Tahibacter amnicola: one gene and its partner. The protein of the gene in region 1 interacts with the protein of each later gene in a pairwise test. Links are inferred from orthologs where the notes say so. Each region holds a gene or a part of one and is shown on either strand. Other genes may lie near its edges.

The links. Proteins that work in one complex are often made in the same cells at the same time.
Region 2: the proteins of N4264_RS24290 (region 1) and N4264_RS10265 interact in binary tests that used the Escherichia coli proteins (3 or more experiments, as listed by UniProt). The link is inferred for Tahibacter amnicola from one-to-one orthologs.

The regions. Positions count from the first base shown.
Region 1 is NZ_CP104694.1:6,127,841-6,132,568, reverse strand. The notes cover bases 1,104-4,253. They hold N4264_RS24290 (DNA topoisomerase I), read right to left. Parts: upstream 3,859-4,253; coding sequence 1,348-3,858; downstream 1,104-1,347. Other genes in these bases: dprA (DNA-processing protein DprA), read right to left, coding at 4,154-4,253; tsaC (L-threonylcarbamoyladenylate synthase type 1 TsaC), read right to left, coding at 1,104-1,295. In the rest of the region: N4264_RS24300 (AMP-binding protein), read right to left, coding at 1-710; more of tsaC, read right to left, coding at 729-1,103; more of dprA, read right to left, coding at 4,254-4,728. UniProt on the Escherichia coli protein: Releases the supercoiling and torsional tension of DNA, which is introduced during the DNA replication and transcription, by transiently cleaving and rejoining one strand of the DNA duplex.
Region 2 is NZ_CP104694.1:2,411,075-2,415,594, forward strand. Bases 865-3,806 are described here. They hold N4264_RS10265 (IMPACT family protein), read right to left. Parts: upstream 2,663-3,806; coding sequence 2,066-2,662; downstream 865-2,065. Other genes in these bases: N4264_RS10260 (ABC transporter transmembrane domain-containing protein), read right to left, coding at 865-2,020; N4264_RS10270 (hypothetical protein), read right to left, coding at 2,698-3,195; N4264_RS10275 (hypothetical protein), read left to right, coding at 3,525-3,806. In the rest of the region: N4264_RS10255 (nuclear transport factor 2 family protein), read right to left, coding at 1-123; more of N4264_RS10260, read right to left, coding at 242-864; more of N4264_RS10275, read left to right, coding at 3,807-3,923; N4264_RS10280 (RNA polymerase sigma factor), read right to left, coding at 3,884-4,435.

The DNA of each region.
Region 1 (4,728 bases):
ACCAGCAGCCGCGGCTCCGGTACTTCGGCTAGCGCGCAGCCGATGTCCGCGGGCAACAGCGGGCGCCCGGCATGGACGGCGAACGGTCCCTGCAGGGGCAGCAACACGGAGGTTTCCATGCCGTACATGTGCTGTGGCGGTACCGTCGCCACGATGTTCAGCGGTTCGGCCGCCAGTGCCTGGACGATGGCCTCGACATTGCGCCGGGTGCTTTCACAGAAGGAGCGCCAGGTTTTGGGATTGGCCTTGGGCGTGCCAGTGGAGCCCGAGGTATAGCCGATGGCGACGATGTGATCGCCGGGGATCGTGAGCGTGGACGGTTCGACGGGATCCAGTGCCAGCGTGGAGATCTCTGGCAGCCGGTGAAAACAGTCCTGCTCGGCGCCCACGTCGCAGTCGCCCAGTGCGTAGCTGCCCGGATGGGCCGCCAGCACTTCTGCAACCGCCTGCGGAGCGCGGCAGGGCGGCAGCAGGTTGGTCTGGCCGGCGAAGGCGATGGCGGCGAAGGCGACGAGAAAGTGGTAGCGGTCTTCGCACAGGTTGACCGCGGCGGACCCGGCCGGCAGTTGCCGCGCGACCGCAGCGACCTCGGCCAGGAAACGGCCTGCGGTGACGGCTTCGCCGTGGCGCCAGGCGACCACGCGCCCGATGTCACCGACGACCACGGCACGACCGGCCGGATTCGGAATCGGTTGAATGACGGCTGACAACGTGTCCCCCAAAACAGGTTAGCGCCGCACGAACTCTCCGGTGATAGCGTCGCGGATCGGCGTCGGACGCTCAAGCCCCCCGACCGGCCCGTCGAGCAGGACGTCGAGGCGCTCACCGAATGTCATACGAACTTCGGCGGCGTTTCGTGCGGGCGGTTCGCCATGCCGGTTGGCGCTGGTGGAGACCAGCGGTCCGCCGAAGGCGCGGCAAAGTGCGGCTGCCAGGGGATGGTCCGTGACCCGCACTGCGATGCCCGGATGATCGCGCGCGATCCATTCGGGCACTTTGTCAGAACGGGGGAAAATCCAGGTATTCGGGCCCGGCCACGAGGCCATGGCCGTGGCCAGGCATTCGCCGGGCACCTGGCGCAGGTCCAGGTACGGTGCGAGCTGGGCGTAGTCGGCGGCGATCAGCAGCACGCCCTGGGCGGCCGGTCGCTCCTTGAGCGCGAAGATGCGGTCCAGCGCCGCGGCGTTGGCCGGGTCGCAGCCCAGGCCGTAGACCGCTTCGGTCGGATAAGCGACGACGCCGCCGCGGCGCAGGGCCGCGACGGCAGCGTCGATGTCGGTCGCTGCGGGCGTCATGCGCGATCCCCGCGTTGCGTGCTACGCAGAGTGCAGCAGGACATGTCTGCAGTCAGGCGCGCTTGGCCGCGGCCTTCTTCGCCGCTGCCTTCTTGGCGGGTACCTTTTTCGCCGCGGATTTCTTGGTCGCCGCCTTCTTGGCCGGAGCCTGGTCGGACGCGGCCTTCTTCGCCGGCGCCTTGGCGGCGGCCTTCTTGGCCGTGGCCTTCTTCGCCGCCGGCGCCGCCGCGTCGGACTTCGCCTTGCCCTTGGCAAAGCGCGATCCGCGCTTGGGTTTATCCGGTGCGGCCGCCAGCAAGTCCGCGCATTCGGCTTCGGTCAGCGATTCGGGTTCGCGATCTTTCGGGATACGCGCATTCTTCGCACCGTCGGTGATGTACGGACCAAACCGGCCACGCAGAACCTGGATGGCGCCGTCGCGGAAGCTGGCAATCACGCGATTGGCGGCGGCTTCGGCCTTCTCCTGCAGCAGCTGCAGGGCGCGGGGCAGTTCGATCGTGTACGGATCGTCCTCGGCTTTGAGCGAAGCGTAGACCTTGCCGTGCTTGACGAACGGTCCGAAGCGGCCGACGCCGACGGTGATGTCCTCGCCGTCGGGATGCGGGCCGAGGTTGCGCGGCAGCTTGAACAGCTCCAGTGCTTCCTCGAGCGTGATCGTGTGCATGCTCTGGCCGGTGCGCAGACTCGCGAACCGCGGCTTGTCCTCGTCTTCCTTGGTACCGATCTGGGCGAACGGCCCGTAGCGCCCCAGGCGCACGGAAACCGGCTTGCCGCTGGCCGGATCGTCGCCGAGCAGGCGCGAGCCGGTGGCTTCGGACTTGTCGACGGTTTCGATCTTCTCGTCCACCAGCGACTTGAACGGTGACCAGAAGCGATGCATCAGCGGCACCCAGTCTTCCTCGCCGCGACTGACCGCGTCGAGCTCGTCTTCGAGCTTGGCGGTGAAGTCGTAGTCGACGTAGCGGGTGAAATGGCCCGAAAGGAATTTGCTCACCGCGCGGCCGACGTCCGTCGGACGGAAGCGCCGGCTGTCGAGCGTCACGTACTCGCGCGCCAGTAGCGTCTGGATGATGCTGGCGTAGGTCGACGGACGGCCGATACCGTATTCCTCCAGCGCCTTGACCAGGCTGGCTTCGGAGTAGCGCGGCGGCGGCTCGGTGAAGTGCTGTTCGGCCAGGATGTCACGCAGCGGCAGGCGGTCGCCGATCTTGAGCACCGGCAGTTTGCGGCCTTCGTCTTCGTCCTCGGCGGATTTCTGGTCGCGGCCTTCCTCGTAGACGGCAAGAAAGCCCGGATCGACCACCGTCGTGCCGCTGGCGCGGAACGCCGACGCGTCGCCGCAGGCCATGTCGACCGAGACGGTATTCATCGTGGCGTGCTGCATCTGCGAGGCCACGGTGCGTTTCCAGATCAGCTCGTAGAGCTTGCGCTGCTCGTCCGATAGCGCGCTGGCGACGCTCGCCGGGCGGCGCATGGCCGACGTGGGGCGGATCGCCTCGTGCGCTTCCTGCGCATTCTTGGATTTGGTCTTGTAGACGTTCGGCGCCGGCGGCACGGAGCCCGCGCCGAAATCGCGGCGGATCACATCGCGCAGCTCGGTGACGGCGTCTTCCGACAGGTGGGTGGAGTCGGTACGCATATAGGTGATGAGGCCGACGACGCCCTCGTCACCCAGCGCAATGCCTTCATACAGCTGCTGCGCCAGGCGCATGGTGCGGCTGGTGGAATACCCGAGCTTGCGCGCAGCTTCCTGTTGCAGCGTGGAGGTCGTGAACGGCGCCGCCGGGCGACGCTTGCGTTCCTTGGACTGTACGTCGCTGACCACCAGCTCGCCCTTGGCGGCGGCCAGCAACGCATCGCGGGCGGCGTGCGCATCGCGGGCGTTGGTCAGGTCGAACTGTTCGAACTTCTTGCCGTTCAGGCGCAGCAGACGCGCGCGGAACGGCTGCGTGGCATGGGCGACGTCGGCGTCCATGCTCCAGTATTCGCGCGGGACGAAACGTTCGATTTCGTCTTCGCGCTCGACAATCATGCGCAGCGCGGGCGACTGCACCCGGCCTGCCGAAAGGCCGCGCTGCACCTTGCGCCAGAGCACCGGCGAGAGATTGAAGCCAACCAGGTAATCCAGGGCGCGCCGCGCCTGTTGCGCGTTGACCAGGTCGAGCGAGAGCTCGCGCGGGTGCTCGACCGCGTCCTTGATGGCCTTGGGGGTAATTTCCGAGAACACCACGCGGTGGACGTCCTTGCCGTCGAGCAGGCCGCGTTCACGCAGGATCTCGCTGATGTGCCAGCTGATGGCTTCGCCTTCGCGATCCAAGTCGGTTGCCAGATACAGGGCTTCGGCCTTGGCCGCCGCCTTGGCGATGGCGTCGACGTGACGTTCGTTCTTGTCAATCACCGCGTAGTTCATGGCGAACTCGCGCTCGGGCTGCACCGCGCCTTCCTTGGGGACCAGGTCGCGCACATGCCCGTAGGAGGCAAGGACGGTGAAGTCCTTGCCCAGGTATTTGTTGATCGTCTTCGCCTTTGCGGGCGATTCGACGATGAGAAGATTCTTGGCCATCGGGTCTGGCGCGTCCTCTGCGCATGCCGGCGGGCGAGCCGCCGACCGCTCTGGTCAGGGTTTGGAAAGGGCCGGGCGCTGCGGACTGCCCTCGTCTTTTTTCATCGTGCACACACGCCGCAGCGTGCTGTCAAGCCGGACTTCGGGAAGTTGTGCGGTGCGACACGGGCGATCGACCATCGTCCGGCCGGTCCGGCAGGACATCGCCGCGACCGAATGGCCTGTTGGAAAAACAATTGCAAAATCAGCGCATTGAGGTCGTGACACGGGTTTCTGGCGGCAAATCTCGGCGCCATCAGCTGCGCATATAGCGGCCGCCCCCGGCGGAAACAACCTCTCCCTGCAGTTCCAGCACCAGCAACATCGAGGAAAGCGCCGAAATACTCATGGCCGCGCGGTCGGCGAGTTCGTCCAGGCTGAGTGGATCGTGGCCCAGCGCGGCGAGAAGGCGCACATAATCGGCGTCGCGCTCGACTCCGGCCGCCTCGACAGGGGAGGCGGCTGCCGGCGCCAGCCGGGCCCGCAGCCGCTCGCCCAGGATGAGGGCCATCGGTGCCAGCTCGGCGACGATTTCCTCGCTGGCTTCGACGAGCTTGGCGCCCTGGCGGATCAGCTGGTGACAGCCGCGCGCGAGCGGATTGTGGATCGAGCCGGGGAGGGCGAACACCTCGCGCCCCTGCTCGGCCGCCAGGCGTGCCGTGATGAGCGAGCCGGACTTGAGCCCCGCCTCGATCACCAGCACCCCGAGGGACAGGCCGGCAATCAGGCGGTTGCGGCGTGGAAAGTGGCCCGGGCGGGCATCGGTGCCCGGCGGAAATTCCGTGACGATGACGCCGCTCGCGCCGATTCGCCCGGCCAGTTCCGCATGCT
Region 2 (4,520 bases), 3.7 Mb from region 1 along the record:
GCCGCGCAGCTGGAATACCGGGTCGCGGAAGGTGGCGTCAGGCGCGTAGCAGGCAGCCATCGCAGCGCCGTCGCGACGTTGAAAGGCTTCGTAGAACGCGGTCAAGAGATCGGCGGTTTGCATGGCAGCGTAGCCTGGCGCCCGGGGGAGGCTATCGTCTCACGCTGCCGCGCCGCCGGCAGCGGTCCAGTCCGCCGGCGCGTGGCGGAAATCGCACCGCCACGCCTGCGACGTGCTGTGATTACTGTGCGAACTGCAGCCGCGCCAGTTCCGCATACAGTCCGCCTTCCCGCAGCAGGGTTTCATGCGTGCCCTGCGCGACGATGCGGCCGTGATCCATCACGACGATCCGGTCGGCGCGCTGCACCGTGGCCAGCCGGTGGGCAATGACCAGGGTCGTGCGTCCCTGCATCAGGCGCTCGAGCGCGTGCTGGATTGCCGCTTCCGACTGCGCGTCGAGGTTGCTGGTGGCCTCGTCGAGCAGGAGGATCGGCGCGTCCTTGAGCAGTGCCCGCGCAATCGCGATGCGCTGCTGCTGGCCGCCCGAGAGCCGTACACCACGCTCGCCCAGGTAGGTGGCGTAGCCCTGCGGCTGGCGTTCGATGAAGTCGTGCGCTTCGGCAGCGCGGGCAGCTTCGATGACGGCAGGCTCGGTTGCGTCGATGCGGCCGAAGCGGATGTTGTCCAGCGCGCTGGCGCCGAAGATGACCGTGTCCTGCGGCACCAGGGCGATTGCGCTGCGCAGGTCCTGCACAGGCAATTGGCGCAGGTCGGTCTGGTCGATCTGCACGCTGCCCTGTTGTGGATCGTAGAAACGCAGCAAAAGGTGGAATACGGTGCTTTTTCCGGCGCCGGACGGACCCACCAGTGCAACCGTCTCGCCGGGCTTCACGTGCAGCGTGAAGTCGTGCAAAGCCGGCGCATCCGGGCGGGTGGGGTAGCGGAATTCGACGTGGTCGAAGCGGATGTCGCCCGTTGCGGGAGATGGCAGTCGCGCAGCCGGCACTGTCGTGCGGATCTGTGGCTGTGTATCGAGCAGTTCGCCGATCCGTTCCAGGGCGCCCGCGGCGCGCTGAACCTCACCCCATACCTCCGTGAGCGCTCCGACCGAACCGCCCGCGACGACGGCATACAACACGAACTGGCCCAGAATGCCTGCCTTGAGTTCACCTGCCAGGACTGCGTTCGCGCCCGCCCAGAGCACCAGCGTGATGGCGCCGAAGACCAGCACGATCACCAGCGCGGTCACCGCGGCACGCGCGCCGATGCGGCGCCGGGCCGTCGCCAGGGCGCGGCCGATGGCATCTGCATAGCGCCCGGCCTCCACGCGTTCGCGCACGTAGGCCTGAACGGCATACATGGCGTTGAGCGTCTCGTTGGCGATGGCCGACGCATCGGCAATGCGGTCCTGGCTTTGGCGCGACAACCCCTGCAGTTTGCGCCCGGAAAACACGATCGGCAGGACCACGACGGGAATGACCAGCGCGGCGTAGCCGGCCAGGCGCGGACTGGTCCATACCAGCGCAGCGGATGCGCCCACGAACATCGCCAGGCTGCGGATAGCCACCGACAGGCTGGAACCCACGACGGTCTGCACCAGCTCCGTGTCGGTTCCCAGGCGCGAGGTGAGTTCGCCGACACGGGTGGATTCAAAGAAGGCCTGATCGAGCGTCAGGAGATGGTCATAGAGCCGGCGGCGCAGGTCCGCGACGACGCGTTCGCCCAGGAGGCTGACGAAGAAGAACCGGGCGGCGGTCGCGATGGCCAGCACCAGCGCTACGCCAAAGAGAGCAAGGAAGCTGGCGTTGATGCTCGCGGCGCTCGCATTGGCAAAGCCCGAATCGATCATGTGCCGTACCGCGACCGGCAGCGACAGCGTCGCTGTGGAGGAGAGCGCAAGAAATGCCAGCCAGCCCAGCGCCAGTCCGCGGTAGGGCCGCACGAACGGCAGAAGGCGTCGCAGCGCGGCCAGCGGGGCGGAACGGGGCGGCGGAGAATCCGCGCGGGGGGCATCCGTCATGGAAGGGCTCTGGAAGTCAGTCAGTGGTAATCGGGGTGGCGGACGTCAGTTCAACACACGCAGGACGCTGCGTCCGCGTGTGGCATCGGCAAGCAGGCGTCGCAGGTGTTCGACGCGATCTGCGGGCAACGCCAGGCGCAGGCGGACGCCATCGCCGTCGAAGGTGTCGGCCAGACGGTCGGCGTCCAGCTCCGACAGCCGCGCCTGCACCAGGGACAACGCCGCGAAGGGCAGGTCGAATTCGACTTCGGTCTTGAGCACGATCGGCACGCGCGGCGCCGCGCGCAGGCACTCGGCGGCGCTGCCGCCGTAGGCCCGGACCAGGCCGCCGGCGCCGAGCTTGATGCCGCCGTAGTAGCGCGTCACGACCACCATCACGCGATCGAATCCCTGGCCTTCAATGGCCTGCAGAATGGGTTTTCCGGCAGTACCGCCAGGCTCGCCGTCGTCACTGAATCGGTACTGCTGTCCAAGCCGATAGGCCCAACAGTTGTGGGTCGCCTGCCGGTCGGCGATCTGGTCGAGAAAAGCCAGTGCCTCCGCCGGCGAAGCGATCGGAGCGGCGCGGGTGTCGAAGCGGCTTTTCTTGATTTCCTGGCTGCCGGAAACAGGGTGGGGCAGTGTGGCAAGCGGCGCAGTCATCCGCCCATTATCCGGCAAAACGCCAGACGTGACGCTCAGCGGATATCGCGCAGGTCCGCCGGAAGGCGGGTCTTGGGGTATTTGCGACGGAATTGCGCCAGGTTGGCCTTGGCCTCGTCGACCCGGCCCGCCTGGATGAGTTCGCGGATCCGGGCCAGCCAGGCGTCCGGTTCGAGCTGCGCGTTGCGGCGGAGGGAATCGCCGGCGGACCCTTCCGGTGCCAGCTCGCCGGCGGCGTCATCGCGGCGTTTTTTGTCGGCCAGGGTGTCGGCGTCGGCCTGGTCAGCTTCCCGGCGCTGGATCCGTCCGGCGGCCGGCGCCGGCTCTGCCGGTTCGGGACGACGGGCGCCAGTGGCCAGCGCCGCCTTCCGGTCCACCGAATCGGCGGCGTCGGCGCCACGTTCCCGCGGAGCGGCCTGCTTGCTCTTCTCCAGGTCCGGGAAGGCCTGGGTGCCGCGTGTCGCATCGGCGGCGGATTCGGCGGCGGTGCCGCCCAGCATGGCCTGTTCATCCTTGCTGACCGCCTCTTCCACCGGGGGGCGGTAACGGCGGGCGCTGCCGCGGGAGCCGGCGCTTCCGGTTGCGCGGGGGCTGGGGCTGGGCGCGGACGCTGGCCGGCAGCGATGCCCGGCAAGGTGTATTCGGTGACGCCGTTGGCTTCGGACTTGGCGCGAACCTCGCGGTCCTTTGGAGAAGCCGGTTTTTCCTCGGCACGCGCGGGCGCGGCCGTCTGCCGCACGAGTTTGTCTTCTTTGGCCGCTGTTGCGGCGCGGGCTGGCTTGGCGGGCGGCTCCGGAACGAAGCTCTGGGGTTCCGGCGGCGGCGGTGGCGGCGGCGGTGCTGCTGCCGGCGCTGGCGCATCGTGAACGACGGCCGTGATCGGAACGACTTCGCGTTCGGCGCTGGCGGCCGCCGGAGCCTGGTAGCGGCTGGCAGACGGGCTAATGCCGTCCTTCATCTGCCAGGCGATGCCGGCGGTCAGCACGACACCGGCAGCGCTGCCCAATCCCACCAGCCACGCCGGACCCTTGCGACGAACCGGCACGCGGCGCAGCGCGGCGACCCGGGTCGGCTCCACCGCCGTACGCGCCAGCGCCAGGACGGCCGCATCGAGCTTGGCGTCGGGCTCGGCCTGGGGCAGCTTGCGGTACAGGCGCGCCAGATCCGACTCCTCCCCGGCGAGGAAGGCTTCGAATTCGCGCTGGTTGGATCGTTTCTCAGTCATTCGGCAAACCTTGCACGGATCTTCGCGAACGCGTAACGCAGGCGCGATTTCACCGTTTCTTGTCCGGCTCCCGTGACGTGCGCGATCTCGTCCAGTCCCATGCCGTTCTCCATGCGCAGTACAAAAGCCAGCCGTTGTTCATCCGGCAACTCTTCCAGCGCCAGCTGGAGCCGGCGCCGCTGCTCGAACTCGGACAGGACGCGCTCGGGTTGCTCGGATTCGGGAGCGTCGAGCAGGCGGAATACCTGCTCGGTCTCCTCTTCGCCTGCCTGCGGACGGTGGCGCCGCAGCAGGTCGATGGCCAGGTTGTGCGCGATCTGCAGCAGCCAGGTGGTGAATTTCGCCTCCGGCCGGTAGCGCTCGCGCGCAGCAATCACGCGGCTCCAGGTTTCCTGAAACAGCTCGTCGGCGCTGGCGCGGTCGCGGCAGTTGCGCAGCAGAAAGCGGTACAGTGTACCGCGATGGCGCGCATACAATGCCTCGAACGCGGGCACGTCGCCGTGCCCGTACGCCAGCATCAGTTCTTCGTCCGTACACTCCTCCCTCATCCGGTCAGGTTAAGCGATCGTCAAGCTGGCGTCACCGGGGCACAGGGTCTGCAACGCGCGCTGGTGCGATCGGGGGTTAATCACT